Regions from separate parts of the Shewanella sp. 10N.286.51.B7 genome, predicted to be linked through region 1. Evidence: predicted binding sites of a transcription regulator. Region 1 holds the regulator's gene; each other region holds the start of a gene.
The links. The regulator sigma-54, encoded in region 1, starts transcription at its own class of promoters, with help from an activator protein. The targets are predictions, from matches to a motif close to GTTGGCACGNNNNTNGNNT.

Region 1 (2,277 bases):
AGTTTAATATTACTCACATTCGCGATAGCCAAGGTATGGCATTATCGGGTGGTGAACGTCGACGTGTTGAAATCGCACGCGCATTAGCGGCAAATCCTAAGTTCATTCTGCTAGATGAGCCTTTTGCTGGTGTCGACCCTATCTCTGTGATAGATATCAAGAAAATTATTCAACAATTAAAAAATCGTGGACTTGGAGTACTCATTACCGACCATAATGTTCGTGAAACGCTTGATGTATGTGAGCGCGCGTATATTGTTAGCCACGGTGATTTAATTGCAGAAGGCACGCCTGCTGAAATCTTAGACAATCAGCAAGTCAGGTCAGTATACTTAGGTGAGCAATTCAAGCTATAGTTAGCATTCTTTAGTGCACAATATGGCATGTCGCGACCAGTATCAGTCCCACTTTTTAGTGCAATGTTCTAGACTGAACTTAAGCCAAGGTTCAGCTTAAGCCTAGAAGCAGTTTAAAAAGGTGCTAGACCCACACAATTGTTAGTCGCGATGATGAAACTCAATTAGGGATAAGCGGTAAATGAAAGCCTCACTCCAACTTAAAATGGGTCAACACCTGACTATGACCCCACAGTTGCAACAAGCCATTCGCTTATTGCAACTTTCCTCATTGGAGCTACAGCAAGAAATTCAACAAGCACTTGACTCAAATCCACTCCTTGAGCTCGAAGATGAGTTTGCTAAAGCAAAAGAACCAGTAAAAGAAAACGCCCAGCAAACCGATACTGATTTTAGTGATAACAGCCAAGTGACTGTTGAAAAAGACACCTCAACCGTAGACACCACTGAATCGTTAACCAAAGAATCCATGCCTGACGAATTACCAATGGATACCACATGGGATGAAGTTTACACAGCATCCCCAAGTTCAGGTTCTGGCGCAGTGGCTCGTGATGACGATATGCCTTTTCAGGGTGAAACCACAGAAGGCTTATATGAGCATTTAGAGTGGCAAAAAAATCTCACCCCTTTTTCTGAAAACGATCTGGTAATTGCTACGGCGATTATCGATGCCGTTGATGAACGTGGTTACTTAACCCAAACAACTGAAGACATATTGCAAGCTTTAGGCCTAGAAGATATTGAACTCGATGAAGTTGAAGCTGTACTCAAACGAGTACAGCATTTTGATCCTGTAGGCGTTGCAGCAAGAGATTTAAGCGAATGCTTGATGATTCAGCTTGGCCAATACCCTAATGAAATACCTTGTATCGATAACGTTAAGCTACTGATTGCAGAACACCTAGACTTAATTGCAGGCCGTGACTTTAGATTATTAATGCGTAAAACCAAGCTTAAAGAAGATGATTTACGCGAAGCGATTCAATTTATTCAAACGCTTAACCCACGTCCAGGGTTACAGATCACTCCTATTAAAGATGAATATGTCATTCCTGATGTGACAGTGTTTAAAAAGAGTGGCCGTTGGGTCGTTGAATTAAATCCAGATAACATGCCAAAAATTGGTGTGAATCAGCAATATGCAGCCATGGCGAAAGGCTCTGCTAATCAGTCAGACAGCCAGTTTATTCGCGGCCATTTACAAGAGGCAAAATGGTTTATCAAAAGTATTGAAAGCCGTAATGAGACACTATTAAAAGTGGCTAATTGTATTGTGCAATTTCAACAAGGCTTTTTTGAGTTTGGCGAAGAAGCAATGAAGCCAATGGTACTTAATGACATTGCTGAAGCCGTTGAAATGCATGAATCAACCATTTCGCGTGTCACGACACAAAAGTATATGCACACCCCTAGGGGACTTTTTGAACTAAAATATTTCTTTTCAAGCCATGTGAGTACTGATGATGGCGGAGAATGTTCTTCTACTGCAATTCGCGCATTTATTAAAAAGCTTGTTGCGGCAGAAAACCAGCAAAAGCCACTTAGCGATAGTAAAATGGCGACGCTATTGGCAGAACAAGGGATCAATGTTGCTCGGCGTACGATCGCCAAATATCGTGAAGCAATGCTCATCCCTCCCTCAAACCAACGCAAAAGCCTATAAGCCTTTGTTATTGGAGGATGATATATGCAAATTAACCTGACTGGGCACCATGTGGAAATTACTCAATCTTTACGTGAGTATGTACAAACTAAGTTTTCAAAGCTTGAACGACACTTCGAACAGATCAATAATGTTCACGTTGTGCTCAATGTTCAAAAGCTGCAACAAATTGCAGAGGCAAAATTACACCTCAAAGGAGGTGAAGTTTTTGCGGTATCACAGAACGCTGATATGTATGTTGCAATTGACGCCCTG
Region 2 (2,277 bases), on a different contig from region 1:
GATCATTTGGCTACAGCGCTAAATTCAACCATCGACCTCATTAGTAATGATGAATTAGATTTGAGTCATTTCGATGTCCAAGATATCCGAACTTTAGTTGTCGATGATAGCCGAATGGCACGTAACGTCATTAAACGCACTATAGGTAATTTAGGGATAAGAATTATCAGTGAAGCCGAAGATGGAGCTAAAGCCATTGAGCTTATGCAACAACAAATGTTTGATTTGGTCATCACTGATTACAATATGCCTAGTGTTGATGGATTAGCATTAACTCAATACATTCGTAATCAAAGCCAGCAATCACATATTCCGATTTTAATGGTCTCCTCCGAAGCAAACGACACTCATTTAAGTAACGTTTCCAGTGCCGGTGTTAACGCCTTATGTGACAAACCTTTCGAACCAAAACTCGTCAAACAACTGCTTTACCAACTATTAGAAGAATAGCCTGCTCAAAAAGTAAATGACTTTTGGCTCTTCGTCACTAGTCATTTTCACTGATGAAATAGCCCAATTGGCTATTTTACGCCTTAAATGTCGCCAAAATGCCTTATCGCTACACATTAATCAGATAAAAGGCTTTTAAACCCCCATGGCTTATGGCATGTTAATCTAGTTTTAAATAAACACATCTATGGAAAGCAGAGAATACAACATGAACAAAAGTGAATTAATTGCAAAAATTGCAGAAAATGCTGAGCTGACTAAAGCTGAAGCTGGTCGCGCACTAAAGTCTTTTGAAGAAGCTGTTACTGAAGCCATGAAAAGTGGTGACAAGATTTCTATCGTAGGTTTTGGTTCTTTTGAAACCTCAGTTCGTGCAGCACGTACTGGCCGTAACCCACAAACCGGCAAAGAAATCCAAATTGCTGAAGCGACTGTACCAAAATTCAAAGCTGGTAAAACACTGAAAGATAGCGTTAATTAAATTAACAGCTTGAATTATAAAACCTCCCCATGGGAGGTTTTTTTATGCCTTTTTTCTACAGAACTAGGTTTAAAGTACAGGAATAGCGCACAAATCTTGCACACTAAAAGTGCAACCCTGCTTCATATCCATGCAACATTTTTGCTACAAGTCGGTGCAGAAACAGCTAAACATCTGAAAATGTAGCAATTTCAAACATGGCACACCATTAGCAATACCTCATACAGATAAAATCAACATTGAACATTGCTGCCCGATTACTAAGCAACAAGTTCAGTGATAAGAAAAACTTGAGGGAATGAAAATGAAAACATCGATATATAAAGCTATTGCGCTATCAACAGGTTTATTACTCAGTGGTTCTGCTTTAGCAGAAGTAACAGGTAACATCGGAGCGACATCAAATTACCTTTGGCGTGGTGTAAGCCAAACTGATAACGGCGCAGCTGTGCAAGGTGGCATTGATTACGCTGCTGATTCTGGCTTTTATGTTGGCGGTTGGGCTTCAAATGTCGATTTTGGTGATGGCACAAGTTACGAGCTAGATATCTATGCGGGTTACGGTGGTAACATTACTGAAGACTTAAGCTATGATATCAACTACCTTTACTACGCTTACCCAGATTCACCAGGGAGTGTTGATTTTGGTGAAGTGACAGTTGGTCTAGCATGGAAATGGTTAGATGTTTCATACTCCCACACTGTCAATGGTGGTGATGATATCGCTGCTGAGCCATTAGACTCTGCGGACATGATGTATGCACAAGCTAACTTAACGTTCCCATTGACTGAAAAATTGTCTCTGGGCGTTCATTACGGCTACTCTGATGGTGATGTCATCATGAGCTGGTTCGATACTGATAGCTACTCTGAATATAATGTGTCACTGAGCGCTGATACAGATTACGGTACAGTGTCATTCACTGCATCAGATACTGACTTAGATGAAGATGACGCTAAAATTGTTTTAGGTTACTCATATAGCTTCGGTTTATAAGGCTTAAACATTACTTTCTCAATTGAGGACGTATGATTACAGCATGTTAAGCACTAAAAGCGCCACTCATTCAGAGTGGCGTTTTTAATGGCAATAATAAAATTTTCGATTCTACAATTAAGCAAAAATTTAAATACCTGCTACATTCAAAATATATGACTGATGAGGTGTAAGCGCAGACATTCTTCCGTCCTATTTTCAGTTCCATTCAACATTGACGTTACCGGCACAAACTAACCTGTGAACAATCAGGGCAGGTTTACCTTTACATTTAGCACTGGTGTTACGACTCACGCTAAACCGTTAGTCAAGAATGATATAGAGGGTAGAACGATGGCCAATATTACAG
Region 3 (2,277 bases), on a different contig from region 1:
GCATTTTCTGCATCAGAAACCAATAACTGAGAACCACCATTAAATCCAAACCAGCCCATCCAAAGAATAAACATACCTAAGGTTGCCATTGGCAAGTTCGAACCAGGAATTGGGTTTACTGAACCGTTTGCACCGTATTTACCTTTACGCGCTCCTAGTAGTAATACACCGGCAATAGCTGCAGCTGCACCCGCCATATGAACAATACCACTACCAGCGAAGTCAACGAAACCTGCAGCAGATAAGAAACCGCCCCCCCAAGTCCAGTAACCTTCAATTGGGTAAATAACGGCTGTCAGTACCACAGAGAAAAGTAGGAAAGACCAAAGCTTCATACGTTCAGCAACTGCGCCAGAGACAATTGACATAGCTGTTGCTACGAATACCACTTGGAAAAAGAAGTCAGACTCAAGCGCATGGTCAGCACCATCTGCTTGTGAACCAATTAGCGAACCAAATGATGGCAACCAACCCGCTTCAACATTATCGACATACATGATGTTGTAACCGACTAACAGGTACATCACACACGCAATTGAATATAAACATACGTTTTTAGTTAAAATTTCTGTGGTATTTTTTGAGCGAACTAAACCTGCTTCAAGCATGGCAAAACCAGCTGCCATCCACATAACTAATGCACCTGAGATTAGAAAGTAAAACGTATCTAATGCGAAACGTAACTCAGTGACTGTCGTTCCTAACGCTGCTAACTCTTCCATTTCAGCCCCCTTATAGTGCTTCGTTATCAAGCTCACCCGTACGGATACGGACTGCCTGTTCAAGATCAGTTACGAAAATTTTGCCATCACCAATCTTGCCGGTATGGGCAGCTGTAGTAATTGCTTCAAGTAATACTTCTAAATTTTCTGCTTTAGTGGCAATTTCTAATTTCACTTTAGGAAGAAAATCAACTTGATATTCTGCGCCACGATAAAGTTCAGTGTGCCCTTTTTGACGACCAAAACCTTTTACTTCAGTTACAGTCATTCCTTCAATGCCCATTCCAGCAATTGCTTCTCGGACATCATCTAATTTAAATGGCTTGATGATAGCGCTGACGAGTTTCATCTCGACCTCCAAAAGTGTGATTGTTATATATTTGTTTCCAATTACAATTCAATCATTAGGCCAAACTTATAAGTACATGTTTTTAAAGGGATATGATAAAAACAATAATATTTATAACGACAAAAACGCACCAACAAAGTGCAGCTCCATTTCAGTGCGCACAAGATTAGCGCAGAGAATTGAGTGCGATGGATTTACTAAAACTTGGTTAAATTGACGAGTTTAGTGGGAGTTTTAAAAGCCAGAATAAGGCGAATGACTAGCGGCAAATAAAAGCGTTAATAAAAGTACCCATAGAATAATAAAGCAATAAATATAAGTGGGTAAAAGATGAGACGGTATAAATATAGTTGGCCCCAATGGCACAAAAAAAGGCCCTCAATTGAGGACCTTTTATCAAATACCTTCGTTAGGTATTTCACTCTTTTCTGTCAAATATAACAATCTAATTCTGTTAATCTAATGACTGATTGTAAAGGTTACAGATTACCTGTTGAAGTGTCTTCAACAGTATCAACAGCTTCTACTGACTCTGTACGTTCTTCAGCCAATAAATCAGCTAATAAACTGTCTACTTGAGTTTTATCTACCGCATCAGTTTCTGTCGCTTCTTCAGCTGCCACAATAACTTCATCAGCTTCTGCTGCAATATCAGCCTCTAAGCTCGTACCTAAATCAGCTAATAATGCTTCCTGATCATCAGCCGCTTCTTCTAAGCCAGCTTCAAACTCTGACGTGGCTTCAGATTGTGCAGCTTCATCTAATTGAGCCAATGCGGTTTCAGCATCAACTACATTATCAAGCTCTGACACGTCTTCAGCTTCTACAACTTCTTCAACGACAACATCTTTAACTGCTGGTACAGATGCTTCATTTTGAGATGCAGGCTGATTGAATTGAGCCATTAAGTCTTCTGCTAATTCAGGCTTCATAACTACTGCACCTACTGCAGCAGCTAACACAACACCAGCAACAACAAACTTAGTAGAACCTGACTTTTTCTCTTGCGCTTTTTCTGCCGCAGCTTTAGCTGCTAATTGCGCTTGAGGATTAGGCTGAGGCTTAATTTCAAGTTTAGATTTTGGCTTTGAAGCAGCTTCAGCATCATTGCTTTGTACTGGTGCTGATGTTGCAGCAGTACGTTGATCTTGCGGCGCAGCAGCTTTAGGTTCTGCTTTTAAAACAGGCTCATTCGTTTGAATGTCT

Region 2: BCU84_RS03180 (TorF family putative porin) is a predicted target of sigma-54. The motif match lies at 1,128-1,146, and genes of this name have one in related genera.
Region 3: BCU84_RS11620 (P-II family nitrogen regulator) is a predicted target of sigma-54. The motif match lies at 1,118-1,136, and genes of this name have one in related genera.

The regions. Positions count from the first base shown of each region.
Region 1 is NZ_MCUF01000034.1:59,840-62,116, forward strand. It holds gene lptB (LPS export ABC transporter ATP-binding protein) at 1-356, shown strand, start outside; gene BCU84_RS10405 (RNA polymerase factor sigma-54) at 538-2,022, shown strand; gene hpf (ribosome hibernation promoting factor) at 2,047-2,277, shown strand, end outside.
Region 2 is NZ_MCUF01000018.1:143,678-145,954, forward strand. It holds gene BCU84_RS03170 (response regulator) at 1-450, shown strand, start outside; gene BCU84_RS03175 (HU family DNA-binding protein) at 659-931, shown strand; gene BCU84_RS03180 (TorF family putative porin) at 1,236-1,928, shown strand; gene BCU84_RS20790 (hypothetical protein) at 2,262-2,277, shown strand, end outside.
Region 3 is NZ_MCUF01000037.1:83,806-86,082, reverse strand. It holds gene BCU84_RS11625 (ammonium transporter) at 1-722, opposite strand, end outside; gene BCU84_RS11620 (P-II family nitrogen regulator) at 733-1,071, opposite strand; gene BCU84_RS11615 (polymer-forming cytoskeletal protein) at 1,551-2,277, opposite strand, start outside.